2 regions of the Citricoccus sp. K5 genome follow, and region 2 is predicted to be linked to the other one. Evidence: predicted binding sites of a transcription regulator. Region 2 holds the regulator's gene; the other holds the start of a gene.
What was found. The regulator HrcA, encoded in region 2, represses chaperone genes, less so after heat shock. The targets are predictions, from matches to a motif close to TTNGCACTCGNNNNNNNCGAGTGCNAA.
Positions count from the first base shown of each region.

Region 1: a site for HrcA is predicted at 9,350-9,376, ahead of groES (co-chaperone GroES). Genes of this name have one in related genera too.

Region 1 covers NZ_LR732817.1:2,105,804-2,128,442, reverse strand. Annotated here, with positions in the region: gene BOSE125_RS09410 (glycoside hydrolase family 3 N-terminal domain-containing protein) at 1-1,534, shown strand, start outside; gene BOSE125_RS09405 (siderophore ABC transporter substrate-binding protein) at 1,696-2,733, shown strand; gene BOSE125_RS09400 (ABC transporter permease) at 3,016-3,996, shown strand; gene BOSE125_RS09395 (iron chelate uptake ABC transporter family permease subunit) at 3,989-5,137, shown strand; gene BOSE125_RS09390 (ABC transporter ATP-binding protein) at 5,134-5,889, shown strand; gene BOSE125_RS09385 (hypothetical protein) at 6,184-7,131, shown strand; gene BOSE125_RS09380 (class I SAM-dependent methyltransferase) at 7,210-8,580, opposite strand; gene BOSE125_RS09375 (hypothetical protein) at 8,759-9,289, shown strand; gene groES (co-chaperone GroES) at 9,548-9,844, shown strand; gene groL (chaperonin GroEL) at 10,049-11,644, shown strand; gene BOSE125_RS09360 (M23 family metallopeptidase) at 11,756-12,670, opposite strand; gene BOSE125_RS09355 (dicarboxylate/amino acid:cation symporter) at 12,759-14,135, opposite strand; gene BOSE125_RS09350 (class E sortase) at 14,370-15,095, shown strand; gene guaB (IMP dehydrogenase) at 15,256-16,800, shown strand; gene BOSE125_RS09340 (IclR family transcriptional regulator) at 16,839-17,672, opposite strand; gene BOSE125_RS09335 (universal stress protein) at 17,721-18,143, opposite strand; gene BOSE125_RS09330 (2-hydroxyacid dehydrogenase) at 18,206-19,204, opposite strand; gene BOSE125_RS09325 (ABC transporter substrate-binding protein) at 19,536-21,152, shown strand; gene BOSE125_RS09320 (ABC transporter permease) at 21,213-22,274, shown strand; gene BOSE125_RS09315 (ABC transporter permease) at 22,284-22,639, shown strand, end outside.
Region 2 covers NZ_LR732817.1:1,498,909-1,507,428, reverse strand. Annotated here, with positions in the region: gene lepA (translation elongation factor 4) at 1-1,838, shown strand, start outside; gene hemW (radical SAM family heme chaperone HemW) at 1,857-3,137, shown strand; gene BOSE125_RS06745 (DUF4870 domain-containing protein) at 3,157-3,588, opposite strand; gene BOSE125_RS06740 (DUF3097 family protein) at 3,680-4,552, opposite strand; gene hrcA (heat-inducible transcriptional repressor HrcA) at 4,757-5,770, shown strand; gene dnaJ (molecular chaperone DnaJ) at 5,822-6,967, shown strand; gene BOSE125_RS06725 (16S rRNA (uracil(1498)-N(3))-methyltransferase) at 6,964-7,749, shown strand; gene BOSE125_RS06720 (PhoH family protein) at 7,825-8,520, shown strand, end outside.

The DNA of each region.
Region 1 (22,639 bases), 610 kb from region 2:
GGAGCTGAACCTGGGCGGGATCATCGTCATGGGAGACGCCGTCCCGGTGGCCGCGGACGGCACCCATGGTGTGGAAGCCCTCAAGACGCGACTGGCCGAGACCCAGGAGGCGCTGAGCGCGAACCGGGACTGGACCGGGATCATCAGCGTGGACCAGGAGGGCGGGCTCGTGGCCCGGATCAAGGAGCCGCTGGTGGAGTGGCCCACGCCGATGAGCTACGGAGCCGCAGCCGCCGGGATGGCGGGTGCGGAGGGCGCCGACGGTGAGGACGGTGGCGAGGGCGAGAGCGAGGGCGAGGACACCGCAGCCCAGCTCGCCACCGACGGCCACGCCCTGATGGGCGCCCAGCTGGCGGAGCTGGGTTTCACGCTGGACTTCGCACCGAGCGTGGACGTGACGATCGGCGCGGGCGATCCGGCCATCGGCGCACGGTCGTTCTCCTCCGACCCGGAGACCGTGTCCACGCTCGGCACCGCGGCCACCGCCGGGTTGCTGCACGCCGGGGTGCTGCCCGCGCCGAAGCACTTCCCGGGCCACGGCTCCGTCACGGATGACTCCCACGTGACCGCCCCCGTGCAGGACGCCTCCGTGGCGGACCTGGAGGCCCGTGACTGGCTGCCGTTCCGGGAGCTGCTGGGTGGGGACCAGTACACTCCGATGGTGATGATGGGGCACGTCATCGTGCCCGAGTTGGAGCCGGACGTTCCGTCCTCGGTGTCCGCACCCGCCTATGAGGCCCTGCGTGGCGTGGCGGGCTCGGACGCGGAGCCGTATGCCGGCGTCGTGGTGACCGACGCACTGAACATGGGCGCCCTCGTGGAGCGGTACGGCGCGAACGAGGCCCCGGTCCGGGCGCTGGCGGCCGGCGCCGACCTGCTGCTGATGCCCTCCGATCTGCCGGGGGCCCGGGACGCCCTGGTCGAGGCGGTGGACGCCGGCGAGGTCCCGGCCGAGCGCCTGGAGAAGGCCGCCGAGCGGGTGGTGACCATGCTGATGTGGCGGGATCATCTGGCGCAGGAACTCGAGGAGGCGACGGACGAGGAGAAGCAGCAGGCCGGCGTCGGGACCATGAACGGGACAGAGAACGGGACGGAGAACGGGACGAAGAGCGGGACAGGGGCCGGCCCGGAGCAGGTCTCCCGGGACCTGTCCGCGGCGGCCATCACCGTGGTGGACGGCGCCTGCGGCGCACCGCTGGTGGAGGACTCCCTGCAGGTCACCGGCGGCAACGAGATCGACCGTGCCCGGCTGGCCGAGGCCGCTGAGGCCGCCGGGCTCACGGTGGGCGCCGGCCCCGTGGTGACCCTCGTCGGCAGCGCTCGCGGGTCCGGCCAGGGGGACGTGGTGGTCGCCCTGGACGCGCCGTTCGGCCTGGACCGGTCCTCGGTGCCCGACGGCGGCGCGAAGGTCGCGCTGTACGGCCGCACCCCCGGCGCTTTCGAAGCCTTGGTGGCCGTCCTGACCGGCGAGGCCGAGGCGCCCGGGGCATTGCCCGTCGAGGTGGGGGACTGGCCCGCCGGCACCGGTTGCTGAGTGAGATCTGCATCACTTCCCGACATGTAGCCGCAATAAGCGACGAAGTGCGTGACCTAATCACCTAAGGTTAGGCTTACCAAATGCAGGGGACCGGGGACGAGGATGTCTCCGCCACGCCTGCGCTCGCAGCACTGCACTTCCCAAGGAGTTCCACTCGCATGCAGATCACGAATCGACGCCTCGGCCTGGCCGCCCTGGTGACCACTGCCGCCCTCGCCCTCACCGCCTGCGGTGGCGGTTCTGAAGCCGAGACCACTGACAGCTCGGCCTCCGCCTCCTCGAGCGCCTCGGGCTCGGCCGGCGCCAGCGCTGAAGCGCAGTCCTTCCCGCTGGAGATCGAGGACATGGCCGGCAACCAGGTGACCATCGAGTCCGCCGATTCGATCATCGCCACGGACAACCGCATCTTCCGCACCCTCGAGGACTGGGGCGTGGAACTGTCCGCCGCCCCGCTGGGCCTGATGAACGAGGGTACCGTGGACTACCCGTCCGACGACTCGATCATCGACCTGGGCAGCCATCGCGAGCCCAACATGGAGGGCTTCGTTGAGGCCGAGCCGGACCTGGTCCTGAACGGGCAGCGCTTCTCCGGCCAGACCGAGGCGATCAAGCCGCTGATCGGTGACGCCGCCTTCCTCGACACCAACGTGGTGGAGGGTGAGCCGTTGGAGAGCGAGCTGCGCCGCCAGACCACCCTGCTGGGTGACATCTTCGCCAAGCAGGCTGAGGCCGAGGCCCTGGTCGCCGACTTCGACGCGGCCATCGAAGAGGCCAAGGGTGCCTACGATGCCGAGCAGACCGTCGTCGGGCTCATCGCCACCGGCGGCGACCTCTCCTACGCCGCCCCGTCCACCGGCCGCGCCATCGGCCCGGTGTTCGACATGCTCGGGCTGACCCCCGCGCTGGAGCGTGAGGGCTCCACCAACCACCAGGGTGATGACATCTCCGTGGAGGCCATCGCCGAGGCCAACCCGGACTGGCTCCTGGTCATGGACCGCGACGCCGCCACCTCCTCCTCCGAGGAGGAGGGCTACCAGCCGGCCGCCGAGCTGATCGAGGGCTCCGAGGCGCTGCAGAACGTCACCGCGGTGAAGGAAGGCAACATCGTCTACCTGCCGGAGGACTTCTACGTGCACGAGGACATCCAGAACTACACCACCTTCCTCACCGAGCTCGCCGAGGCCTTCGGCGCCTGATCCTTCCGGGCGTGGCACGAAAACGGCCACGTCAACCAGGAGATCAACACCATTCGGCCCGGATGTGACGGGCGGGCTCAACCGCCCGCCCGGCGCATCCGGGCTGAGCCGTGAAGCGCCGAGGGGTCATCCGACCACCGAGGCACGACGAGGGAACGCCACCTCCGGCTGACCCCGACAGGGACACCAGTGACAGCACCATACGAACACCGGAACCCGGAGGCCCAGACGGCCCCGCTGGGCGCCGACTATCAGACCGTCCATCCCGGGGGCCATGACGGCCTGCCCCCGGAGGCAAGCGGAACCGGCCGCCGGCCGTGGCGCACCGCGGGGCCGCTGCTCATCGGGGTGGTCCTGACCCTGGGCCTGATCGTCGCCTCGCTGTTCGTCGGCGTCTACGACATCGCCACTGCCGAGGGTGGCTGGGAGATGTTCTTCATCACCCGCGTCCCACGGACCATCGCCCTGGTGCTCGCCGGCGCGGCCATGGCCATGTCCGGGCTCGTCATGCAGCTGATGACTCAGAACCGCTTCGTGGAGCCGACCACCACGGGCACCACCGAGTGGGCCGGCCTCGGGCTGCTCGTGACCATGCTGGTGGTCCCCAGTGCCACGATCTTCGACCGCATGCTCGGCTCGATCCTCTTCGCCTTCATCGGCACCATGGTCTTCTTCCTCTTCCTGCAGCGGGTGACGCTGAAGTCCTCGCTGATCGTGCCCATCATCGGCATCATGCTCGGCGCCGTGGTCGGGGCCGTCTCCACCTACCTCGCCCTGCAGACGGACATGCTCCAGCAGCTGGGCATCTGGTTCGCCGGCTCCTTCACCGGGGTGGTGCGCGGCCGGTATGAGCTGCTCTTCATCGTGCTGGCCGTCGGCATTCTCATCTTCCTCCTGGCCGACCGGTTCACCGTGGCCGGCCTCGGCAAGGACATCGCCACCAACGTCGGTTTGAACTACAACATGGTGCTGCTGACCGGCGTCTCCATGATCGCGATCGTCACCGGCGTGGTCACCGTGGTGATCGGTGCCCTGCCCTTCCTCGGGCTGATCGTGCCCAACGTGGTCTCCATGTTCCGCGGGGACAATCTGCGTACCAACCTTCCCTGGGTCTGCCTCGTGGGCATCTGGGTGGTCATGGTGTGCGACATCGTCGGCCGCGTGGTCATCATGCCGTTCGAGGTCCCGGTCTCCCTGATCCTCGGGGTGGTGGGCGCCGTCGTCTTCATCGGTCTGCTCGTCAGGAGGCGCACGCATGTCTGAGAACACCTCCTCCGACGGTCGGATCCTGACCGCACCGGCCACCGGTTCGGTGACTGACCCGGCCGAAGCGCACGGTCCCGCGCCGGCCGAGGCACCGGCCGGCGTCGGGCCCGGGGATTCGGCGCAGCGAAGCCGTCCCCAGCGCCAGTCCGGGCCCTTCGGGGAGCCCAAGCACCGCCGTCGCTACCTCTGGCTGGTGGGCGGGCTACTGGTGCTCGCGGCGCTGGCGACCTACGGCAACCTCGCGTGGGACAACCCCATGCCACCCGGATCCGAGGGATTCTGGATCATCGCGAAGCTGCGCGTGGAGTCGATCGTGGTGATGCTGGTGGTCGCCGTGTGCCAGGCCGTGGCGACGGTGAGCTTCCAGACCGCCACGAACAACCGCATCATCACCCCCTCGATCATGGGCTTCGAGTCCCTGTACACGGTGGTGCAGACCGCCGCCGTGTTCTTCTTCGGTGTGGCCGGTGTGACCATGGTGGTCGGGCTGCCGCAGTTCTTCCTGCAGGCCGGGCTCATGGTGGTCTTCGCCGTGCTGCTGTACTCGTGGCTGCTGTCCGGGCGCTTCGGCAACATGCACATCATGCTGCTGGTGGGCGTGGTGCTCGGCGGTGGGCTGGGCGCGCTGTCCACGTTCATGCAGCGCGTGCTGGATCCCAACGAGTTCGACGTGCTGACCGCACGGCTGTTCGGCAACATCTCCAACGCCCAGACCGAGTACCTGCCGTACGCCATCCCGATCGTGGTGGTGTGCGCGGCCGTGCTATTCATCCGGGCGCGGCGGCTGAACGTGATGTCGCTGGGCCAGGACGCCACCAACAACCTGGGGCTGAACCACAAGCGCGAGACCATGATCGTGCTGACCCTGGTGGCCATCCTCATGGCCATGACCACCTCCCTCGTGGGGCCGATGACGTTCCTCGGCTTCCTCGTGGCGACGCTGGCCTACCAGTTCACGGACACCTACGACCACCGGCTCATCCTGCCCGTGGCCGTGCTGATCGGCTACACGATCCTGTCCGTGGCCTACTTCGTCCTCCGGAACATCTTCTACGCGGAAGGCGCCGTGACCATCATCATCGAGCTGGTCGGCGGCCTCGTGTTCCTCATTGTCATCATGCGAAAGGGCCGACTGTGATCACACTCGACGGCGTTCAGAAGAGCTACGGCGACGAGACCCAGATCGGGCCCGTCAGCGTGGAACTGCCCCAGGGCGGGATCACTGCATTGGTGGGCCCCAACGGTGCCGGCAAGTCCACCATCCTCACCATGATCGGGCGGCTGCTCAAGGTGGATGCCGGGCAGATCCAGGTGGCCGGGCAGGACATCGTCAACGCCCCGTCCAAGGCCGTGGCCAAGATCCTGTCCATCCTGCGCCAGGAGAACCACTTCGTGACCCGGCTGACCGTGCGGCAGCTGGTGGGCTTCGGGCGGTTCCCCTATTCCAAGGGCCGGCTGACGGCGGAGGACGAGAAGTACATCTCCGAGGCCATCGACTTCCTCAACCTGGACAAGCTGGAGAACCGCTACCTGGATCAGCTCTCCGGCGGCCAGCGCCAGCGCGCCTACGTTGCCATGGTGTTGGCGCAGAACACCGACTACGTGCTGCTGGACGAGCCGCTGAACAACCTGGACATGCAGCACTCCGTCCAGATGATGAAGCAGCTGCGCCGCGCTGCTGACGAGCTGGGCCGCACCGTGGTGATCGTGCTGCATGACATCAACTTCGCCTCCCGCTATGCCGACTGGATCCTCGCCATGAACGACGGCAAGGTCACCGAGTTCGGCACCCCGGAACAGATCATCACGGACGAGGTGCTCACGCGGGTGTTCTCCACGCCGGTGCGCGTGATCGAGGGGCCCGAGAGCCGCCTGGCTGTCTACTACTGATCCCCTCCGATTCCGTGGGTGGTCAGTTATCGTGGCGGTCGCAGGGCAGACCGGCGCACCAACTGACCACCCAGTGGGCCTGGAGGAGACCTCGGGCGGTGAGTGGTCAGTTGCCGTGGCGGTCACGGGGCGTTTCGGCACGCAACCTGACCACTCATGATGCGGTGGAGCCCCGTCTTCGCCGCACTCACGACTCCATAGCTCAGTACTCCACTGCTGTCCGGTTACGTCCGTGCGTCCACATTTCGTTCCGCGTGATCAGCGTGAAACGCGGCGGCTCATCAGGCTGGCTTCATGCCCCCTCAGAAGCGACCTCTGCCGGACCAGATCCCGTCAATCTTCTCGACGCAGCAGGTGCTCGCCGAGGGCTTGAAAGCACAGCACCTGCGGCATCCCGATCTTGAGGTGGTCAGCCGAGGCATCCGTCGGCGGTCATCCATCCCGCGCGATGACCTGGCGCACCTCGCGGCGTTGCAGGATATCCACGGCATGGGCGTGTTCACCCACGAGACTGCCGCGGCTGTCTGGGGGATGTGGCTGCCCCCGTGGTGCAAGCCCTTCGACCCGGTCCACGTGGCCAAGGCTCGTGAAGCCGGACCGCGACCTCGCCGCAAACGGGTCCAAGGTCATCTGCTCCCCACGGACGCCGTCATCCAGCGCGTCACGGGTGTTCGTGTGACCGAGCCAGCCTGGACGTGGGTGCAACTCGCTGGAACGGACCTGAGCCTGGAGCATCTCGTGGCTGCGGGAGACAGCCTCCTGCAAAGCAGCGACGGACCGACGGCCGAGCGCGAGCCGGGTATGCATCCGCTGTCGTCGATCCAGAACATCAAGGATGTCATCACCAAACGGACGAAGGTGAAGGGGATCAGACGTGCGCGGCAGGCAGTGGAATTGCTGCGGGAGGGCGCGGACTCACCACAGGAGAGCCGGCTGCGGATCCGGATCGTCGACGCCGGATTCCCCGAGCCCGTGGTCAACCCGGAGGTTGTCCTGTCCACCGGAGAGCGGGTCCCTCCGGATCTGGTGTGGGAAGACGTCAAGATCTGTGTCCAGTACGAGGGAGACCACCATCGCAGTGACGCAAAGCAGTGGGACCGGGACATCCAACGTGATCGGAGGATGCAGTTCGACGGGTGGATCGTCCTGAGGGTGACGAAGCAGGTCTTCACCCCTGGAGGCTGGGACGCCTTCGTCAGGGATCTGCGGCGGTCATTCGCCTCGCGCGAGCTCGGGCAGTGAGCCTCTGCGCACCACAGTCCCCGTGGGTGGTCAGATCCTGTGGCGGATGGCCGGTGATAGGCCACGGTAAGTGACCACTCAGCGTGGGGTGTCACGCAGAGGATCGACGACCACGGCCACGCGGTCCTCGCCGATGCGAGTCAGCACCAGGGTCGCGTGGCGGCTCGCGCCCTTGCCGCCCTTGCCGCCCTTGCCGCCTTTGCCCTGGCCGGACATCAGCAGCCGCCGCAGCTCCTCGGGCGTGACATCCACGCCGCGCTTCTTGATGTCCAGCCGCCCCACGCCGGTCTCCTTGACCCAGCGCCGCAGGCCCTTGACCTTGTACGGCATGACCTCCAGGACTCGGTAACCCGTCGCGAAGGGAGTCTCCACGGCATCATCCGCGCAGAAGTACGCGATGTGCTCGTCCAGCAGCCGCCCGCCCACGGCGGTGAACTCCCGGTCGATCAGGTCCGCGACGAGCCCGGCGCGGATCACAGCCGGATCGGGTTCATACAGGAAGCCGGTGAGTCCCTCCGCCCCGGCCACGGGAACGGTGGGGGAGTCTCCGAAGTCGGCGGCGGAGGACAGCTCAGCCGGAGACCTGCCACCCTCAGCGCCCGACGCCGGCCCCGCGCCTCCCGCTGCCGGCCCGCCGTCACCGCCGGTCGCCACAGAGCCGCCACCCAAGACCAGCGCCGACCGGCGGACTCCCGGGCGGGCCAGCGCGTTGAACCACAGCACCGCCTCGGTCAGGGACCCGTCCACGGACACCCACTGTGCCTCGCAACCGGCCGGCACGGAGTCGTGCGGCAACGCCGGCCCGAGCTTCACGCCCATGGGCGCCCCGGTGTCCGCCAGCCGTTCCACGAAGGACAGGGGAGGGGAGAAGGCCTCGGGGTCGAAGACCCGGGAGGAGCCGGACGAGGACACCACGCGTCGGGCCGGGTCGAGCCAGAACCCCTCGGGTCGTGCGCTGGTGACGGCCGCACCGTCCCCACCGGACCCGGCCAGCGCCGCCAGCCACTCCTCGGCGTCGGCGCAGACCACGGACGCATTCGGGAACGGCATGAGGTTGATCGTCGCGGCGGCCGCCACCGTCTCGTCCCGCTCCACGGCGGTGACCTCCAGGTCGAGTGCGGCCAGGGCCATGGAATCGGCGCCGATCCCGCAGCCCAGGTCGGCCACGGAACCCACGCCGGCGGCAGCAAAACGCCCGGCGTGCAACGCGGCCACATTCATCCGCGTGGCCTGCTCCAGACCGGCCCGCGTGAAGACCATGTGCCCGGCGAACGGCCCGAACTTGGCCGCGGCCTTCGAACGGAACTTCAACTGGGTCAGCACGGCCGAGACCAGCTCCGGTGCATGCCCCTCGCCCCGCAGGCGAGTCGACAGTGTCAGTGCCTCAGACTCCCGGTAGCCCTCCAGCGAGTTCAGCAACGACCACCCCTCCGGTGTCAGCACGGGCATGAGCACCGTCTCCTCCTGCGTGGAGTCCGTTGCGGAGGCGCGTGCCGGACCGCCTGGAGCGGGGTGGGTGGAGTGAGGGTCATGCGAGGAGGAAGCCACGGATCCACGGTACCGGCAGGCCCCGCCCGGCAGTCCACATGTCCACCCGCCGCCGCGGGCCCACCGGTAGGCTGGAACCATGCCTGACCGTCCCGCCTCGCGCCCTCCGTTGCCTCACTCTGCGCGCCCGGACCAGGACCGGCCGGATCTGGACCATGACGGGGACGGTGAGCCGCGCTTCGACTTCTTCGGTCGCTTCGAGGACGAGCACCGGGACACGAAGCACCGGCAGGACGGGTACGACGACGGCCCCCACCATTTCGGTGACCTCGCCTCGGGTGCGGGCCGGGCCGACGTCGGGCGTGATTCCCGCGCCTCCCTGCAGGCGGCGACCGCACCCCTGTGGTGCAAGATCCTGCTGTACGCGTCCATGGCCGTCGGCGTGGTGGCGGCACTGCTGCTGATCGTCACCGTGATCGCCCAGGTCTTCGTGGCCGGGACCTTCACGCTCGGCGGCGGGGACATGCTCTCCGACTCCGAGGCGGCGGATGCCATCCGCCGGGACGTGGTCTGGGTTCCCCTCGCCGGACCGCTCATCGTGCTCGGTGCCGCGTTCGCGGGACTGTGCGTGGCCGCCGTCGGGATCTTCCGGGCCCGCCGGAACGCCTGACCGTCTCGTGTGGCGGACTCCATGGTCAGCCGACCACGCTCCTGTCCACGACGTCGCTCTCTGGCACTCACCTTGACCGAGTGCTAAACCCGGCCTAGAGTCATTTCTGGCACTCCGGGGCACCGGGTGCTAAGCCTGAAGGACCTGCCATCCGGCTCCCGCGACGACGGTTGGCCAGCCTCCGGCGCACAACACCATCCATAGACGCTGGCTGCCCGCACGCTCGGGTGGCCCACCCAAAAGAAGGAGAGTACAGACGTGTCTGTCTCTATCAAGCCCCTTGAGGATCGTATTGTTGTCCGTCCGCTGGAAGCCGAGCAGACCACCGCTTCCGGCCTGGTGATCCCGGACACCGCCAAGGAGAAGCCGCAGGAGGGCCAGGTCGTGGCCGTCGGCGCCGGCCGCATCGATGACAAGGGCAACCGCATCCCGGTCGACGTGGCCGAGGGCGACGTGGTCCTGTACTCCAAGTACGGCGGCACCGAGGTCAAGGTCGGCGGCGAGGAGTACCTCGTGCTCTCCGCCCGCGACGTGCTGGCCATCGTCACCAAGTGACTCTTCGCCGGACCCGAGCGTCCGGCTGACGCGCCCAGGCCCGGCCAGGCACCTGAGCCGGCCGGGCCTGCGGGCGTCCCGCGCCGCCGTCGTCCGTGGTGGTTCTGAACCGAACCAGCGCACGACGCCGGCCGCGCACCTTGAGCTTTTCCCCGCAGTTTTCATTGGAATTCGCAGATTTCCTCTACGAAAGGAGCTTCGTTCATGGCGAAGCAGCTTGCTTTCAACGATGAGGCCCGCCGCGCACTGCAGGCCGGTATCGACAAGTTGGCCAACACCGTCAAGGTCACGCTCGGCCCCAAGGGCCGCAACGTGGTCCTCGACAAGTCCTGGGGCGCCCCGACCATCACCAACGATGGCGTGACGATTGCCCGTGACATCGAGCTGGATGACCCGTACGAGAACATGGGCGCCCAGCTGGCCAAGGAAGTGGCCACCAAGACGAACGACGTGGCCGGCGACGGCACCACCACCGCCACCGTGCTGGCCCAGGCCCTCGTGAACGAGGGTATGCGCCAGGTGGCCGCCGGTGCCGCCCCGAACGAGATCAAGCGCGGCATCGAGGCGGCTGTGGCCGCCATCGACACGCGTCTGGGCGAGAACGCCGTGGATGTCTCCGGCAACCAGGTGGCCGCCGTGGCCGCCATCTCCGCCCAGTCGGACGAGATCGGCGAGCTGCTGGCCCGCGCGTTCGACACCGTCGGCACGGACGGCGTCATCACCATCGAGGAGTCCTCGACCACCTCCACCGAGCTGGTCATCACCGAGGGCATGCAGTTCGACAAGGGCTACCTGTCCCCGTACATGGTGACCGACGCCGAGCGCCAGGAAGCCGTCCTGGAGAACCCCTACATCCTGCTGAACTCCGGCAAGATCTCCAACGTGCAGGAGTTCCTGCCGCTGCTGGAGAAGGTCCTCCAGGCCAACAAGCCGCTGTTCATCATCGCCGAGGACGTAGAGGGCGAGGCCCTGTCCACGCTGGTGGTCAACAAGATCCGCGGCACCCTGAACGTCGTGGCCGTCAAGGCCCCCGGCTTCGGTGATCGCCGCAAGGCCATGATGCAGGACATCGCCACCCTCACCGGTGCGCAGGTCGTCTCCCCGGACCTCGGCATGAAGCTGGACCAGGTCGGCCTCGAGGTGCTCGGTTCCGCCCGCCGCGTGACCGTCACCAAGGACAACACCACCATCGTCGAGGGCGCAGGCTCCGCCGATGAGGTGGCCGGCCGCGTCTCGCAGATCCGCTCCGAGATCGAGAACACCGATTCGGACTGGGACCGCGAGAAGTTGCAGGAGCGCCTGGCCAAGCTGGCCGGCGGTGTGGGCGTCATCAAGGTCGGCGCCGCCACCGAGGTGGAGCTGAAGGAAGCCAAGCACCGCATCGAGGACGCCGTGTCCTCCACGCGTGCGGCGCTCGAGGAGGGCATCGTGGCCGGCGGCGGTACCGCGCTGATCAACGCCCTGACCGCCCTGGATGAGGACGAGGCCATCAAGGCCCTGTCCGGTGACGCCGTCTCCGGCGTCGGCATCGTCCGCCGGGCTCTGGTCGAGCCGCTGCGCTGGATCGCCCAGAACGCCGGCGAGGACGGCTACGTCGTCACTTCGCGCGTCGCGGAGCTGGAGCCGAACTTCGGCTTCAACGCCAAGACCGGCGAGTACGGCGACCTGCTGGCCGCCGGTGTCATCGACCCGGTCAAGGTCACCCGCTCCGCTCTGCTCAACGCCGCGTCCATCGCCGCGCTGGTGCTGACCACCGAGACCCTGGTGGCGGACAAGGTGGCTGACGAGGACGAGAAGTAACCTCGAGTCCCGCCTGAGGTCCAACGCAGAGGGGCCCCGGCATGCATCGCGCATGCCGGGGCCCCTCTGTGTTGTCCGGCCGCCTCGCGGCAGCCGGAGCCGGCTCGGGCGTCAGGTGGCGTCAATGGACGCGGCTCCCTGCGGGGTTGTGGCCTCGAAGATCTGACCATTGGCCGGGAAGCCCGGCACTGCGCTGGGCTTCGCGTATCCGGTGGCCCAGCGATGGCTGAGCCGCTGGTCGTCGATCTCCACTCCGGTCCAGTGCATCGGCAGGCCGGCAGCGGTCTCCGGGTGGGGCCGATCCATGAGCTGGACGTGGAGGTGCGGCTCGGAGGTGTTCCCGGTGTTGCCGACCTGCCCGAGCTGTTGCCCGGTGTCCACGCGGTCGCCGGCGCGGATCACTGCAGAGCCCTGCCGCAGATGCGCGTACGCCGCATAGGTGCCATCGCCGTGTTGGACGATCACCCGGTTGCCCAGGATGTTCCGGGCCCCACCGAGGACGCGGAGGAAACCCTCCAGGGTCAGCATCCAGATCAGGGTGGGCCAGGAGTCGCGGGCCCGGTGGTCCCGCACCTGGCCGGTCACGTGGACCACCGTTCCGGGGGCCATGGCGAAGACCGGCGCCCCGTAGCTCGGGAAGTCCTCGGGTTTGCGCCCGCGGAGGGACCAGCCCAGGGATGGGACTGTGTCCGTGGCCTCGTCCGCGGCTTCTTGGACGAGGTCCACGGCATACATCTGCCCGTGGGCACGCACCCCGTGGCTGGGGACTTTCGAACCTGGGCTGTTGCAGGCGATCCACCGGCCGCGCACGGGAACATGCACGGTGACCGGCTTCGGCCGTTGCGCCGGTGGACGCACGCAGAACAGCAGCAGGGGAACCACCATGCACACCAGGGCCCACAGGCGGGGGACCGGCGCCACGGACATCACCACCACCATGAGGATGAAGAGCCGGACCCACCAGGTCTGCCATCGGGCGATAGCCCGTCGGAACGTGCCGCCGCCCCCCGGAGTGCTGGTCGGCATCAGGTCTGGTCAGACGCGGTTCTCTGCGGACTCATGAGTTCCACAGTAACGGCCGTAGACGTCCGGCCCACAGCGACCACCGGGTCACTCAGGCGCGGGACGACTCGCTCTCGCGCTCCGCACCGGTGCCGGCGCCGCCGTCGTCATTGGTCTCCAGCGGGGCCTCATCATCGGCGAGCAGGTTGCCGCCGGTGCGGGACGCGTTGTACTTCTCCTCATCCAGGATGCCCTCCTGCTTGGACACCAGCGCGGGCACGAGCGCCTGACCCACCACGTTCACGCCGGTGCGCCCCATGTCCACGATCGGGTCCACGGCGAGCAGGAGCCCGACGCCGGCCAGCGGCAGTCCCAGCGTGGAGAGGGTGAGCGTGAGCATCACGACGCCGCCGGTGGTGCCCGCGGTGGCCGCGGAGCCCAGCACGGAGACGAGGATGATCAGCAGGTAGTCGCTCCAGGCCAGGTCGATGCCGAAGAACTGGGCCACGAACATCGCGGCGATGGCCGGGTAGATCGCGGCGCAGCCGTCCATCTTGGTGGTGGCGCCGAGGGGGACGGCGAAGGAGGCGTAGCCGCGGGGGACGCCGAAGTTCCGCTCGGCCACGCGCTGGGTCACCGGCAGGGTGCCGATGGAGGAGCGGGAGACGAAGCCCATCTGGAAGGCCGGCCACATACCCGTGAAGTACTGGCGGATGGACAGCCCGTGGAACTTCGCGAGCAGCGGGTAGACGACGAGCAGCACGATCGCCAGGCCCACGTAGATGGCGGCCACGAACTTGGCCAGCGTGCCCATGGTGTCCCAGCCGTAGGACGCCACGGCATTGCCGATCAGGCCGACGGTGCCGATCGGGGCGATGCGGATGATCCACCACAGCACCTTCTGGATGACCTCCAGCATCGAGGCGGAGAAGTCCAGGAACGGCTTGGCCTTCTCGCCGAGCTTCAGGGCGGCCACGCCCACGGCGATCGAGATGACCAGCACCTGCAGCACGTTGAAGCTGACGGAGGTGGACAGCGAGCCGTCCTCGCCGGCGGTGGTGCTGGCCGAGAGCCCCAGGAAGTTGGACGGGATCAGCCCCTGCAGGAAGGCCCACCAACTGCCGGTATTGCCCTCGTACTCCGGCGGCGCGGACTGTCCGGTGCCGACACCTGGCTGCATGACGGCGCCGAGGACGATGCCGATGACCACGGCGATCAGCGAGGTGATGGCGAACCAGAGCAGCGTCTTGGCGGCCAGCCGGGCAGCGTTGGTCACCTTGGCCAGGTTGGCTATCGAGGCGACCACGGCGAAGAACACCAGCGGCACGACGGCGGCGCGCAACAGAGAGATGTAGCTGGAGCCGAGCACCTCCAGGGTGGTGCCGAGGCCGTTCGGGGTGTCCGCCGTGTGCCCGGTGGAACGGGCCGTGAGGCCCAGGACCAGGCCGAGGACCAGGGCGGCGAGGATCTGCACGCCGAAATTGGTCATCCAGCCGGGCAGGCGCCGGGTGGGCGACGGCTGGACAGGTTGGCTTGCGCTGGAGGTTGCTGGAGTACTCACCGGCCTAGCGTAGACCTCCTATACCACGTCTGTGGAGGTACGTGTCTTCATGTGACGCGGCTGTGACGACGGCGACAGGTGCCGAGCTGGTGCGGATGGAGCCACCTCGTCACCGTCTCATTCGACGAAGGTGAGCGGACGCGGCGAGGGTACCCTCGAGGCATGACCAGCACCCTTGACCGGCCGCCCTCGCGCCGGGCCTCTCGGCGGAAGAAGCCGCGGCGCGGGGTGCTATCCGTGCTGGGAAGGCTGTTCATCATCCTCGGCATCCTGGTGGGTCTGTACGGCGTCTACGAGCTGTTCATCACGGATGTCATCGCCGAGTCGGACCGGACCGAGGTCGCCACGCAGTGGCGCGCCGAGCAGGCCCCGGTGGATGACGGCATCGGCGCGGAGTACCGGGACGACTTCCCGGTGGTCGAGGGCGATGGCACCCTGGGCATGCTGCACGTGCCCAGCTGGGGGGACGACTTCGAGGTCCCGATCGGCTCCGGCGACGGCGCGGACGTGCTGGACGCCGGCCAGGTGGGCCACTATGACGCCACCCAGCCGATCGGTGCCATGGGCAACGCCGGACTCGCCGGCCACCGGACCACTCACGGCAAGCCCCTGCGCGAGGTCCACCACCTGGAGCAGGGCCACGAGATCGTGGTCGAGTCCGCGGACCACTGGTTCGTCTACAAGGTGGTGGCCAAGGACATCGTCAAGCCGCACCAGTCCGAGGTGCTGGATCCCATCCCGCCGTTCGAGGGCGCCACCCAGGGCCGTTACCTCACCCTGACCACGTGCGATCCCATCTTCGGCATCACCGACCGCTACATCGTCTGGGCCGAGGCCGACTACTGGACCCCGAAGAGCGAAGGCCTGCCGCCGGCCCTGGCCTCCTGAGCGGAAACGGGCCGGGCCTGTGGGGTTTCTGTGGCACGGCTCACCGCCGGAATACGAGGGACGGTCCGGGGCGTTGCACGAGCCACTACTTCGAACAGTCCGTTCACTGCTGGCGGGCCTAGACTGGGCCCAACCCCGCTGACTGAAAGGCCCCTCGCCCGTGAGTGCACAGATTCCCGGTCCCTCGGTAGACCCGGTGGCCACCGCCGCCGATCCCTTCGGATTCGTCGGCCTGACCTATGACGACGTCCTCCTGCTCCCGAACATGACCGATGTCATTCCGGCCGAGGCGGACACCTCCACCCGCCTGACCAAGCGCATCACCCTGACGACCCCCATCGTCTCGGCTGCCATGGACACCGTCACGGAGGCCCCGCTGGCCATCTCCCTGGCCCGGCAGGGCGGGATGGGCATCATCCACCGCAACCTGTCCATCGAGGACCAGGCCGCCCACGTGGACCGCGTCAAGCGCTCCGAATCCGGCATGATCTCCGACCCCCTCACCGTGGGTCCGGAGGCCACCCTGGCCGAGCTGGATGACCTCTGTGCCCGCTACCGCGTCTCCGGCCTGCCCGTGGTGGATGCGGACAACACGCTGCTGGGCATCATCACGAACCGGGACATCCGCTTCATCCCCGACGCCGAGTTCGACCACCGCACCGTGGCCTCCGCCATGACCAGGATGCCTCTCATCACCGCACGGGTCGGCATCTCCCGAGAGGACACCGTCCGCCTGCTCTCCGAGCACCGGATCGAGAAGCTCCCGCTGGTGGACGGCAACAACAAGCTCCAGGGCCTGATCACGGTCAAGGACTTCGACAAGGCCGAGCAGTACCCGGAGGCCACGAAGGACGAGGAAGGGCGACTGCGCGTCGGCGGCGCCGTCGGCTTCTTCGGTGACGGCTACGAGCGGGCCATGGCGCTCGTGGAGGCCGGCGCGGACGTGCTCGTGGTGGACACCGCCAACGGCCACACGCAAGGCGTGCTGGACATGATCGCCCGCCTGAAGAAGGACCCGGCCTCAGCGCACGTGGACGTCATCGGCGGCCAGGCCGCCACCTATGCCGGTGCCAAGGCGATCGTCGACGCCGGCGCGGACGCCGTCAAGGTGGGCGTGGGCCCGGGGTCGATCTGCACCACCCGCGTGGTGGCCGGCGTCGGGGTCCCGCAGATCACCGCCATCTACGAGGCGGCCAAGGCCACCATCCCCGCCGGCGTACCCCTGATCGCCGACGGCGGCCTGCAGCATTCCGGTGACATCGGCAAGGCGCTGGTCGCCGGTGCCGATTCCGTGATGCTCGGCTCGCTGTTGGCCGGCACCGCCGAATCCCCGGGTGATCTGGTGTTCTACAACGGCAAGCAGTTCAAGGCGTACCGCGGCATGGGCTCCCTGGGTGCCATGCAGACCCGCAACGGCCAGCGTTCCTTCTCCAAGGACCGCTACTTCCAGGCCGATGTGCCGAGCGAGGACAAGCTGATCCCCGAGGGCATTGAGGGCCAGGTGCCCTACCGGGGCCCGCTGTCCGCCGTGGTGCACCAGCTCGTCGGCGGTCTGCGCCAGACCATGTTCTACACGGGTGCCTCCACCATCGGAGACCTCAAGCAGAACGGTCGCTTCGTGCGCATCACCCCGGCCGGGCTGAAGGAGTCGCACCCGCACGACATCATGATGACGGTGGAGGCGCCGAACTACCGCACGCGCTGACCCCTCCAGACACACCGTAGACCCCTGCGGGGACCCCGTCAGCTCAGCCCGTCGAGGATCCTCCGGGCCGCCTCGCGGAGCACCAGGGCTGCCTCCCGTTCGCGGGCGGCGGTCAGGGAGGCCGCGCGGAAGGACACGGAGAGCCCGTCCAGGGGGCGCTCGGCCGGCGTCGTGTCCGGCATGGGGACGGCCACGCAGGCGATCTCGGGACTATTCTGGCCGTCTTCACGGGCGTAACCGCGTTCCCGGGTCACCTGCAGGATGCGCCGCAGTTCCACCGGGTCGGTCACGGTGGCGTCGGTGAGCCGGGCCAGTGGGGGGACCAGCCGGGACCCCGGGTCCTCTACTGCGCTGAGGACGGCCTGGCCGATCGCGGTGGCGTGGGCGGGCAGCCGGCGGCCCACGCGCGGCGCGGACCGTTCACGCCCGGGCGCCTCCCACGTGGCGAGGTAGACGATGTCTCCGCCGTCGAGGCGGCCGAAGTTCACCGTGGCACTCAATTCCTTGCCGACCTCGGCCAGTATGGGCCGGACTGCGGTGAGAGTGGCATCCGCGTCCAGATAGGTGGTGCCCGCCAACAGGGCACGGATGCCGATGCTGTACTCGGTGTTCAGCGCGTCGGTCCGGACCCACCCTGCGTCCACGAGCGTGCGGAGCAGGGCGTAGACGCTGCTGCGCGGGGCGCCCATGCGTTCGCAGAGGTCTCGGATGGTCACGGGAGCGTTGCCCCGCTCGGCCAGCAGTTCCAGGACCTCGATGGTCCGGGCGGCGGACTTGACCTCCCGCACCCCGTGGAGGGCGCCGTGGGGTGGGCCGGGCGGACCGGAGGGCGGCAGATGCGCGTGCTGGGATGACGTGTGCTGTGTGGTCAACGTCGCCCTCCTTCCGCTGGTGGGCTCATCCTAGGCTCAGCACCGTGCTCAACGGCGCGGACCCACCCTCACCTTGACGGCGTGAACCGGGCAGCCGGCCTCGAGCAGCACCCGCTGAGAGGTGGAGCCGAGGAAGAGCTTGCCCACGGGGGAGCGGCGGCGCAGCCCGATGACGATCATGGCCGTGTCCTCCTGGTAGGACGCATCGATGAGTGCGTCCCCGAAATCTGCGTCGGTGGGCAGCTCGCTGACGGACAGGCCGACCCCGTGCTCCTGCGCATACCGCACCACCTCGGGATCCGGGGTGGCAGCGGAAGCCGGCGGGCCGGCGTCGTTCCCCGTCTGTTGCGCCGGTGCTGCCTGCTCCGGAAGGAGCACGACGCCGGCCCCGCGCAGCGCCGCTTCATCGATCGCCGCGTAGGTGGCGGCCTGGGACTCGGGGGTGGCGGTGAAGCCGACGACGATGTTCACGAAGAACCTCCGGGGTGACGAGAACGGCTGCGGTTCGGACAGGTGGTGGCGGGCGAGGAGCGTCAGCTGATCGGGGTGACCAGCGTGCCGTCCGCCAGGTACTGGCGCAGGTTGGACAGGACCAGCTCCGCCATGTCCGACCGGGTCTCACGGGTGCCGCTGCCCACGTGGGGCAGGAGCACCACGGTGTCCAGCCCGAACAGGGACTCGGGGACCTGCGGCTCCTGGGCGTAGACGTCCAGTCCGGCACCGGCGATGCTGCCCTCGGTCAGGGCCGTCACGAGGGCACTCTCATCCACCACGGTGCCGCGGGCGATGTTGATGAGGTACCCCTGCGGGCCGAGCGCGGCGAGCTCGGCTGCGCCGACGATCCCCACGCTGTCCGGCCCGCCGGAGGCCGCAATGACGAGAACGTCTACGGCCTCCGCCAGCTCGCGCGCGGAGGCATGGTAGGTGTAGCCGGACTCCGGGCGTTCGTTGCGGTTGTGGTAGTGGATCCGGCAACCGAAGGCTTCCAGCCGCTGCGCGATGGCGGTGCCGATGCGGCCCAGTCCGAGGATGCCCACGGTGCGTCCGCTGGCGCGTGCGGTCAGGGGGAATCCCTCGCCGGCGGCCCACCGGCCGTCGCGGACGAAGCGGTCCGAGGCGGAGACCTGTCGCAGCGTGTCCAGGTAGAGGGCGAGGGCGGTGTCCGCCACGCAGTCGTTGAGCACATCCGGGGTGTTGCTCACGGGGATGCCTCGCTCGGCGGCCTGGGCCACATCGGTGGCGTCGTAGCCGACGCCGAAGTTGATGATGGCCTCCAGGGCGGGGAGGGAGCGCATGAGCTCTGCGTCCACGCCGATGCGGCCGGAGCACACGGCGATCCGGATGCCGTCGGCCTGCTCGGCGAGGAACGCGGCCCGCTCCGCCGGGTCGGTCGGCAGCACCAGGGCGTCGAACTCCTCGTCGAGGGCCCGGGCCACCTGCGGGTTCACGGGACCGACGCGCAGGATGTGCTGGGCGGTGGCGGCGGTGGGAGCCGTGGCGGCAACGCCGGCGGCGGAGGTGTGAGTGGTCATGCCCTGACCCTAGGAACGTGGTCCAGCCCGCGTCCAACACGTAGAACGCATTGATCAATACCCCGAGGGCATGATTGACCCGTCAACCGCGGAATCTCGCGGCTCTCCGGGCGGTGCGGGGGCAGAGCGGGCGGCTTCTCCGGGAACTCGGCGCCGTGGGGCGTCAGATCGACCGGTCAGAGGCCTTGACTCGCCGTGATGGGCATCACAGGCTTGTGCCTAGTCCGCATCGGACGTCTACATCTGTAGACCGCAGATGCCCCGCATTCGCTCGCCGTACACCTCACTCCCGCCATTCGCACCCGTTCCACCGTTTCGAAGGAAGACCATCATGCGTGAACACACCACCGTGACACCCCGCACCGTGAGCACCCGTACCGCCGGCGTCCGGCGAAACCGTCGCCTGCCGCTGGCCGCCCTGGCCGTGGCCATGGGCTCCGGTCTGGTCCTGAGCGGCTGCGGCGTGGCCAACTCGGAGGATGCCGCCGGCGGCTCGGGCGAAGGGGGCACGCCGGAGACCCTCCGCGTGGTCCTCCAGCAGGAGCCCCCCACGCTTGAACCGTGCGAGGCGAACCTGACCAGCACCGGCGTGGTGGACCGTTCCACCATCACCGAGCCGCTCCTGGAGCGGAACCCCACCTCCGGAGAGCTCGAGCCCAAGCTGGCCACCGAATGGTCCTCGGAGGACGAGACCACGTGGACGTTCACCCTCCGCGAGGGCGTGACGTTCCACGACGGCTCCGAGTTCACCGCCGAGGACGCCGCCCACACCATCGAGCGGGCCGTGAACTCGGACCTCGGCTGCAACGTGGAGGGCTACGTCTTCGGTGACGACGACCTCGAGGTCGAGGTCGTGGACGACACCACCCTGGAGGTCACCACCGCGCAGGCAGACCCCATCCTCCCGTTGCGCCTGTCCTTCCTCGAGATCGTCCCGGCGGAGACCTCGGACACGGAGAAGGTGCGCGAGCCGATCGGCACCGGCCCCTATCAGCTGGACGCATGGAACGCCGGCCAGAGCATCGATGTCTCGGCCTATGCGGAGTACTGGGGCGAGGCTCCGGCCTTCCCGACGGCGCAGTACCAGTGGCGCGAGGAGTCCTCCGTCCGGGCCGCCATGATCACCTCCGGTGAGGCCGAGATCGCCACGGGCCTGAGCCCGGAGGACCAGATCGGCGACCTGGGCGTGCCGTACCCGAACAATGAGACGATCGCGCTGCGCATGCATGCCGAATCGGAGCCGTTCAACGACATCCGGATCCGCCAGGCCGTCAACTTCGCGATCGACAAGGAGGGCATCGTCTCCAGCCTCTACGGGGACCGGGACACGGTGGCCGCCCAGCTGGTGCCGGAAGGCGTGGTCGGTCACAACGAGTCCCTGGAGGGCTGGCCGTATGACCCGGACGAGGCCAAGAAGCTGGTCGAGGAGGCCAAGGCGGACGGGGTGGACACCTCCGCCCCGATCAGCCTGATCGTGCGCTCGGCGCAGTTCCCGCGGGTCGAGGAACTGGGCCAGGTCCTGCAGGAGCAGCTCAGCCAGGCCGGCCTGAACGTCAATCTCAAGATGATGGAGACCAGCCAGCACCTGACGTACCAGGTCCGTCCGTTCGTGGAGGACGAGGGAGCCATCCTGCACCTGACCCAGCACGGAAACCAGGCCGGTGACGCCGCCTTCACCGTGGACCAGTACATGCTCTCCGACGGCGCCCAGAGCGCCTTCGGCACCGACGAGTTCGACCAGATGATCACGGAGGCCGGCCAGCAGAGCGGTGAGGACCGGGCCGCGGCCTACGAGGAGGTCTTCAAGTACCAGAACGAGGAAGTCGTGCAGTTCGCCCATCTCGCCCACCAGACGGGCATGCTCGGCATCGCGGAGTCGGTGAGCTACGAGCCGAACTCCTCCTCGGGCGACGAGCTGCGCCTGGCCGAGGTCACCCCGGCCGGCTGACCGGCTGACTGAGACGGACCGGCCGACACCCGCATTGAACGAGGATCCCTGGGAGGACCCATGCTGACGTATCTGCGCAAGCGCATCATCTCCAGCGCGCTGCCCCTCGTGGTCGTGGTGGTGGGCGTCTTCGCCCTGGCCCGCATGACGGGCAACCCCGCGGCGCTTTACCTGCCCCTGAACGCGACCGAGCAGATGCGGGAGGACTTCATCAGCCGCAACGGCCTGGACCAGCCCCTCTGGGTGCAGATGGGAGAGTACTTCGGCGGGGTCCTCCGGCTGGACTTCGGCACCTCCCTGAGGACGGGGGAGGCGGCGGGCGAGATGGCCCTGCGCGCCTTCCCCGCCACCCTCCAGCTGGCGGCCACGACCATGGTCATCGCCATCGTGCTGGCCGTGATCGTCGGCAGCTGGGCGGCCCTGCGGCCCAACGGCGTGGTGGACCGGATCGCGAGCTTCTTCTCCATGGCGGCTGCCTCCATCCCCGACTTCTGGCTGGCCATCGTGGGCATCTGGATCTTCGCCATCACCCTCGGCTGGCTGCCGACCTCCGGCGTCATCGGCGCCGAGGCGTGGGTGCTGCCGATCGCCACCCTGGCCCTGCGGCCCTTCGGGGCCCTGGTCCAGGTGATCCGCGGGGCCATGGTCTCCGCCCTGTCCGAGCCGTACATCAAGCTCGCCCGTTCCAAGGGCGCCTCGCAGACCCGGGTCGTCACCCGGCACGCCCTGCGCAACGCAGCGGCCCCGGGGCTGACGGTCGCTGGCGACCTCACAGTGGGTCTGGTCAACGGGGCCGTGGTGGTGGAGACGATCTTCGGCTGGCCCGGCATCGGCAAGCTGATGATCGACTCGATCCTGCAGCGCGACTTCGCCGTCCTGCAGGCCTGCGTGCTGCTGACGGCCATCGCCATCTTCATCCTCAACATCGTCATCGATCTGCTCTACGCCCTGCTGGATCCCCGCGTACGGCCCGCCGCGGCCGGCCGCCGGCGTCGGAAGGCGAACTCGGACGCCGGAGGTGACGGGGCCGGCGTCGTGCCCTCCGGCACGGATGGCACAGATCAGTCCCCGACGCCGGCCCGCCCGGGTTCCCCGACCGACCTCACCACCGCACGGGCCTAGGAGGCAACCATGTCCACCACCCCAGATTCGCCGGCCACCCCGGCCGAGAAGTCCAACCAGACCGGGAAGCTCGAGAAGGCCGCCTCGTCCAAGCCCTCGGGCCGTCCCAGCATGTTCCGCATGCTGCTTCGGGACCCGTTCGCCACCGCGGGCGCGCTCATCCTGCTGGTTGTGGGCGCAACCGCCGTGTTCGGCCCCATGCTGATGGGCGACCTCGCCACCCGGCAGGACCTGATGTTCGCCAACCAGGCGCCGTTCGACCTGTCCAACGGCTGGGAGTTCATCCTGGGCTCGGACTCCCTGGGCCGCTCGATGCTCGCCCGCCTCGTGGTCGCCACCCGCACCACCCTGCTGGTGGCTCTGCC
Region 2 (8,520 bases):
CCCCGGCGCCCGCCGCCACCGATCCCGCGGTCATCAGGAATTTCTGCATCATCGCGCACATCGACCACGGCAAGTCGACCCTGGCGGACCGCATGCTGCAGTCCACCGGCGTGGTCCAGCCGCGGGACATGAAGGCCCAGTACCTGGACCGGATGGACATCGAGCGTGAGCGTGGCATCACCATCAAGTCGCAGGCCGTGCGCATGCCCTGGAGCCTCAACGGCACCGACTTCACGCTCAACATGATCGACACGCCGGGGCACGTGGACTTCACGTACGAGGTGTCCCGGTCCCTTGCGGCCTGCGAGGGCGCCATCCTGCTGGTGGACGCGGCCCAGGGCATCGAGGCACAGACCCTGGCCAACCTCTACCTGGCCATGGAGAACGAGCTGGCCATCATCCCCGTGCTGAACAAGATCGACCTGCCCTCTGCCGATCCGGACCGGTATGCCGCGGAGATCGCGGGACTCATCGGTTGCGAGCCGGAGGACATCCTTCGGGTCTCCGGTAAGACCGGCGTCGGGGTCGAAGAATTGCTCGATCGCGTGGTGGAGGCTGTCCCCGCTCCCACGGGCAAGCCGGACGCCCCGGCCCGGGCCATGATCTTCGACTCCGTGTATGACACCTACCGGGGCGTGGTCACCTATGTCCGCGTGGTGGACGGCAAGCTGTCCCCGCGCGAGAAGATCAGGATGATGTCCACGGGGGCCACCCACGAGCTCCTCGAGATCGGCGTGTCCTCCCCGGAGCCCAAACCCTCCAAGGGTCTCTCCGTGGGCGAGGTGGGCTACCTCATCACCGGTGTCAAGGACGTCCGCCAGTCCAAGGTCGGTGACACGGTCACGGGTGCCGGCAATCCGGCGCAGGAACAGATCGGTGGCTATGAGGATCCCAAGCCGATGGTCTTCTCCGGGCTGTACCCGATCGACGGCTCCGACTATCCCGTGCTGCGTGATGCCCTGGACAAGCTCAAGCTCAACGACGCCGCCCTGGTGTACGAGCCCGAGACCTCCGTGGCCCTCGGCTTCGGGTTCCGCGTGGGGTTCCTCGGCCTGCTGCACCTGGAGATCATCCGTGAGCGCCTGGAGCGCGAGTTCAACCTGGACCTGATCTCCACCGCCCCGAACGTGGTCTACGAGGTCACCAAGGAGGACAAGACGGTCGTCACGGTGACGAACCCGTCCGAGTTCCCGGAGGGCAAGATCAACGAGGTCGCCGAGCCCATGGCGTCGGCCACGATCATCGTCCCCAGCGAGTTCATCGGCTCCGTGATGGAGCTCTGCCAGGGCAAGCGCGGCCAGATGAAGGGCATGGACTACCTCTCCGAGGAACGCGTGGAGATCCGCTACTGGATCCCGCTGGCGGAGATCGTCTTCGACTTCTTCGACCTGCTCAAGTCCCGCACCAAGGGCTATGCCTCGCTGGACTGGAAGGCCGACGGCGAGCAGACCGCCGACCTGGTCAAGGTGGACATCCTGCTCCAGGGTGAGACCGTGGACGCGTTCAGCTCCATCACCCACAAGGACAACGCCTACGCCTATGGCGTGATGATGACCGGAAAGCTCAAGGAGCTGATCCCGCGCCAGCAGTACGAGGTGCCGATCCAGGCGGCCATCGGCTCGCGCATCATCGCCCGCGAGAACATCCGCGCCATCCGCAAGGACGTGCTCTCCAAGTGCTACGGCGGCGACATCTCCCGTAAGCGCAAGCTGCTGGAGAAGCAGAAGGAGGGCAAGAAGCGCATGAAGATGGTCGGCCGCGTGGAAGTCCCTCAGGAGGCCTTCATCGCCGCGCTGTCGTCGGACGGCGCTGGCTCCGAGACCGGCGCCAAGAAGTAGGGCGGGGACGAACACACCTTGCCTTCGATCCTTCCCCTCGGCGACCCCGCGCCCGACGACGGCCGGTTCCCCGCAGCGGTGGGGAACCGGGTGCGTGAGGCGGCCGAGGCCGGCCAGCCGCGCACCTTCAGCCTCTACGTGCACGTCCCGTTCTGCTCCGTCCGGTGCGGCTACTGCGACTTCAACACCTATACCGCCGAGGACCTGGGCCCCGGCGCGTCCCGGTCGTCCTACGCGGACACCGTGGCCGGTGAGCTGGACTTCGCGGCGCAGGCGCTGGCCGGTTCGGAGATCCCCCCGCGCACGCTGGAGACCGTCTTCTTCGGCGGCGGCACGCCCACCCTGCTGCCCGCCGCAGACCTGGTCCGTATCCTCGGCAGGGCCCGGGACGTCTTCGGGATCACGCCCGGCGCGGAGATCACCTCGGAGGCCAACCCCGACTCGGTCTCCCTCGAGTCCCTGCGGGAGATGGCCGCCGGTGGATTCACCCGGGTCTCCTTCGGCATGCAGTCCGCCGTCCCGCACGTGCTGGCCACGCTGGACCGCACGCACCGGCAGGAGAACGTCCCGGCCGCCGTCGGCTGGGCCCGGGAAGCCGGCCTGGAGGTGTCCCTGGACCTGATCTACGGCACGCCGGGGGAGTCCCTGAAGGACTGGCGCACCACCGTCGAGGCGGCACTGGCCCTGGCACCGGACCACATCTCGGCCTATTCGCTCATCGTGGAGGAGGGAACCAAGTTCGGGACCTCCGTGAAGCGGGGGACCGTGCCGGATGTGGATCCGGACGACCAGGCAGACAAGTACCTGCTGGCCGAGCGGCTCTTCGCCGAGGCCGGCTACCGCTGGTACGAGATCTCGAACTGGGCCCACGATCCCGAGGACCGCGGCATCCACCGGGCCCGGCACAATGTGGCCTACTGGCGTGACCAGGACTGGTGGGGCGCCGGCCCCGGCGCCCACTCACACGTGGCCGGCGTCCGGTTCTGGAACGCCAAGCATCCGGCGGCCTATGCGCAGCGACTGGCCACCGGGATCTCCCCGTCCGTCGGCCGGGAGGAACCCGACGCCGAGGCGCGGTTCCTGGAGCGCGTCATGCTGGGCGTCCGGCTCTCGGACGGGCTGCCGACGGCCGCCCTGGAGCAGGCGCCCGACGGCGGCGCCCAGGGGCGCCAGGAGATCGCCGCGATGATCGGCGAGGGACTGCTGGACGGACGGGCGGCGCTGGCCGGCCGGGTGGTGCCCACCCTGCAGGGCCGGCTGCTGGACGACGCGATCGTCCGGCGACTGGCCGGGTTCTAGCGCCGGCTCCGGACCGGGCTTACTGGATCAGGCGCAGGTTCAGCGGGTAGCGATAGGGGCGGCCCTTGTTGCACTGGATGCCCGCCGCCACGCCGGAGACCGTCATGAACAGCCACAGGAGCATGGCGACGATGCCGAAGATGCCGCCGACGATGGGAATGAGGGCCAGCAGGTTCGCCACGATGGCCAGTACCGTGGGCGGCAGCGTGAAGTTCAGCGCCTCCTTGGCCTCCTGGGCCGTGAACGGACCCCGGTGGCGGAAGACCAGGTAGATCACCAGGGAGGGGATGCATCCGAGGAAGCCGCCGAAGTGTGCGAGGGTGGCCCACTGACGGTCCTCGGCCGGCGTCAGCGGCTTGGCCTGGTCCGGTGACCCCTGCAGCTGCTGATCGCGCCGGGGGGCGGCGCCGGGGCGCGGGCGGTGCGGACTGCCGGGCTCCTGCTGGGACACGTCCTGGGCCTTTCCGTTCGGAGGTGATGGGTGGCGTTCGGTCGTCAGTGTACCGCCGGGTTCCGGGAGTTCCCTGCAGGTCGGTGGACGGTCAGTGCTCCGCGGCGGTCAGGAAATCGATGACCTCCTCCACCCGGCCCAGCAGGGTCGGCTCCAGGTCGGCATAGGTCCGCACCTGGGACAACAGCCTCTTCCAGCCCAGGCCGATGTCCTCCTTGGTCCGGTGTGGCCAGCCGAGGCCGGCGAGGATGCCCGTCTTCCAGTCCTGGCCCTTCGGCACCACGGGCCAGGCGCCGATGCCCAGGACGGAGGGCTTGATGACCTGCCAGACGTCCACGTAGGGATGACCGACGATCAGCACGTTGCCGCGCGCCCCGGGGACCTTCATGGCCTCGACGGCGATCTTCTCCTCCTTGGACCCGGTCACGAGGTGGTCCACGAGGATGCCGAGCCGGCGCTGCGGACCGGGTGAGAAGTCCCTGATGGCGCCTGCCAGGTCGTCCACCCCGTGCAGTGGCTCGACCACGATCCCCTCCAGACGCAGGTCCTCACCCCAGACCTTCTCCACGAGCTCGGCGTCGTGCAGCCCTTCGACCCAGATGCGGGAGGCCCGCGCCGTGCGGGCCCGGGCGTTGTCCACGCGCAGGGAACCCGACGCCGTACGGGCCGGTTTCGCGGGGGAGTCACCGGGGGTGCCGCCCGGTGTGGGGGGCACCACCTCGACGGGCTCACCGTCCACGAGGAAGCCATAACCCAAGGGGAAGGACTTCGTGCGTCCCCGGCGGTCTTCCAGGACGACCAGGTGTACACCGCCGGACTTCTCGACCCGAAGGACGGCACCGGTGAATCCGGTCTCCGTGTCCTCCAGGACGGCGCCCCGGTTCGCGGGGACCTTCTCGACGGTGCGGGCGGTCGGGCGGAAGCCGCCGTCGAGGGTGCCCGGGCCCCAGTTGTTCCATTCCACGGGCATCGACGCTAGCAAGAGGACCCGGCGTAACCGTGCAGCGGCTCGCGCGGCACGCGGTCGGCACGAGCCCGGCGGTGGGCGGGCTCCGTGCCGGAACCCGCAGGGTCGCGGGGAAGTGGTGGTACATCGATTGGACACAAGGTCTAGACTTGGCACTTCAAAGCGTCGAGTGCTAAGCCGGATGACAGGCAGGAGGAACCGATGAGCGAGCAGCCGCGCCGCATGCAGGTGCTGCAGGCCATCGTGGAGGACTATGTGTCCTCCCGCGAGCCCGTCGGCTCCAAGGCCCTTGTGGACCGTCACCAATTGGGCGTGTCCTCGGCCACCGTCCGGAATGACATGGCGGCCCTCGAGGAGGAGGGGCTCATCGTGGCCCCGCACACCTCCTCCGGACGCATCCCCACGGACAAGGGCTACCGGATCTTCGTGGACCAGATCTCCGAGGTGAAGCCGTTGTCCGCCGCCGAGAAGCGCGCGGTGCAGACGCTGCTGGACGCCAATGGGGACTTCAACGAGATGATGGCCCGCACCGTGCGGCTGCTCGCGCAGCTCACCAACCAGGTGGCCGTGCTGCAGTACCCCCACGTGGACTCGTCCACCATCCGGCACATCGAGTTCGTCTTCCTGGCGCCCCGCCGGGCTCTCGTCGTCGTGATCCTGTCCACCGGACAGGTCGACCAGCGCGCCTTCGGCCTCGAGGTCGAGGCCAACGAGACGTCCCTGTCCGTGCTGAAGCAGCAGTTCCTGCGCTACCTGGACGGGCTGACACCGGTGCAGGCTGCCGAGGGTCTCCGGCTCGCCCTGGCCGAGGTGCCGGCAGAGGATCGGGATCTTGCCCTGGCCTTCGCCACCCAGCTGGACCAGATGTTCGCGGCACGCCGGGAGGACCGGATCATCATGGCCGGCACTGCCAACCTGGCTCGCTCGACCGGGGACTTCCCGTTCTCGATCGGCCCCATCCTGGAAGCGCTCGAGGAACAGGTCGTGTTGTTGCGCCTGCTGACCGAGATGGAGCAGGATGTGCGTGGCCTCAGCGTGCGCATCGGCTCCGAGAACACCGGATCCCTGTCCGAGGCGTCCGTCGTCGCCGCAGGCTACGGCCCCGGCTCCGGCGCCAAGCTCGGCGTCGTGGGCCCCACCCGTATGGACTACCCGGGCACCATGACCGCCGTGCGGGCAATCGCCCGATACCTGTCCCGGATCCTGTCGCAGTAGCGGCCAGGACCGGCATCCACCACCCCACCACCGGAAGGAACACCGCAGACCGTGGCTGACCATTACGAGGTGCTCGGCGTTGGCCGGGACGCCTCCGCCGAGGAGATCAAGCGCGCCTATCGCAAGTTGGCCCGCAAGCTCCATCCCGACGTGAATCCGGCTCCCGACGCCTCCGAGGAGTTCAAGAACGTCACGCGTGCCTACGAGGTCCTCTCGGATCAGGAGAAGCGCCGCAACTATGACGCCACGGGCCATGAGAACGGCACCGGCGGCATGGGCGGCGGCTTCGGCGGTGCCGATTTCGGTGGTTTCCAGGACATCTTCGAGACGTTCTTCGGCGGTGGCGGCTCCGGCGGCATGGGTGGTGGCAGGGGCGGTGGTCCCGCCAGCCGTGCGCGGCGGGGGCAGGACGCCCTCATCACGGCCAAGCTCGACCTCAGTGATGCGGTCTTCGGCACTGAGAAGACCCTCGAGGTGGACACCGCCGTGGTGTGCCCCACCTGTGACGGCAGCTGCAGTCAGCCGGGCACGCATCCGGAGACCTGCACCATCTGCAATGGTCAGGGCGCCATCCGCCGGCCGGTCCGCTCCATCCTCGGCACCGTCATGGCCGCCGAGACTTGCTCGGCCTGCCAGGGCTTCGGGACCGTCATCCCGGATCCGTGCCGCGAGTGCTCCGGGCAGGGACGCATCCGTGAGCGCACCTCACTGACCATCAAGATCCCCGCCGGTGTGGCCACAGGGACCCGGATTCAGCTCGCCGGCCGCGGCGAGGCCGGTCCCGGCGGTGGCCCGAATGCCGATCTCTACGTGGAGATCGAGGTGCGTCAGCACGATGTGTTCGTCCGCGACGGCGATCACCTGCTGGCCACGATGAGCGTGCCGATGGCCGCCGCCGCCCTGGGGACCACGCTCACGCTGGACACCTTCGACGGTGAGAAGGAGGTGCCGGTGAAGGCCGGCACCCAGTCCGGAGAGGTGCAGACCCTCAAGGGCCTGGGCGTCGGCCGGTTGCGGAGCTCCGGCCGCGGTGATCTCAGGGTCACCCTGCGGGTGGAGACCCCCACCAGACTCGACGACGAGCAGCGCGCCCTGCTGGAGCAGCTGGCCGGTCTGCGCGGTGAGGACCTGGTGCACGGCACCACGGAACACCGCGGGTTGTTCTCCAAGTTCCGGGACAACCTCAAGAACCTGTGAGCAACCCCCTCTTCTACGTCGGTGACGGCGAGCTGGCCCCCGCCTCGGCGGGGGCCAGCGTGGTGGTCTCGGGTGCCGAGGCCCGGCACGCGGTCCAGGTCATGCGCCTGTCGCCGGGGGAGCGCGTGGACGTGGCGGACGGATCCGGCCGGCGCGTGAGCGGCACCGTGCACTCCGCGGCGCCCGACCGGCTGGAGGTCACCGTCGAGACCGTCCACGACGAGCCGGCGCCGAACCCAGAACTCGTGCTCGTCCAGGCCCTCGCCAAGGGCGACCGGGACCTGCTGGCCATCCAGACGGCGACGGAGCTGGGGCTCGATGCCGTGCACCCCTGGCAGGCCGAACGGTCCATCGTGCGGTGGAAGGGTGACAAAGCAGCCAAAGCCGTGACCAAGTGGGAGGGGGCGCTGCTCTCGGCCGCGAAGCAGGCACGCCGCACCCAGGTGCCCCGCACGGAGAAGGTGCTCGACGGCGTCGGGGTCGCGTCGGTCTGCGGGCCCGGCTCCCTGGTGCTCGTCCTGCACGAGGACGCGCGGCAGTCACTGGGCGAGGCCGTTGCCGAGACGGGGATTCTGGCCCGCGGGACCGTGGAACGGGTAGAACGGATCGTGCTGGTGGTCGGCCCCGAGGGCGGCATCAGCCCGGCCGAGACCGCCGCCCTGGTCGAGGCCGGGGGGCGGCCCGTGCTGCTGGGGCACCACGTGCTCCGGTCCTCCACCGCCGGTCCGGCCGCCGTCGCTGTCCTCCAGCAGCTGCTGGGACGGTTCGGGCCGCGGACGTAGACTGACCTCGTAGTCCACCCGCCCCACCCTTTGTCCCAGTAGTTGTCCCACCAGCCAGGAGCTGAAGCACCTCCCTTGAGTCTTTCCACGGAACGTGACCACATCACCATCTCCTTCGCCTCGGCGGAGACCATGGTGCGGACCTTCGGCCCGCAGGACCTGTTGCTGCGGATCCTCGACGGCCTCTATCCGGATCTGACCGTCTCCGTCCGCGGTGAGGACCTGGACGTGGAGGGCCCCGTCCCGGACGTGCAGCAGGCGCGCCAGGTAATCGAGGACCTGCACGGCCTGGCCCGGCGCGGCACCTCGATCACCCCCGAGGTCATCGAACAGGTGACCAGTCTGGTGCGGGGTGGATCAGGGGCCCAGGCCTCCGGACTGCTCTCTGCCTCGATCCTCTCCAGCCGCGGCCGGAAGATCCGGCCCAAGACGGCGAACCAGCAGCACTATGTGGAGAGCATCGACCAGAACACCATCACCTTCGGTCTCGGTCCCGCCGGCACCGGCAAGACCTACCTGGCCATGGCCAAGGCGGTCCAGGCGTTGCAGGCCAAGGAGGTCAACCGGATCATCCTCACCCGGCCGGCGGTCGAGGCGGGGGAGCGGTTGGGGTACCTGCCGGGCTCGCTCAGCGAGAAGATCGACCCGTACCTGCGGCCCCTCTACGATGCCTTGCATGACATGGTCGAACCCGAGTCCATCCCGCGGCTCATGGCGGACGGGACGATTGAGGTGGCCCCCCTGGCCTACATGCGCGGACGCACGCTCAAC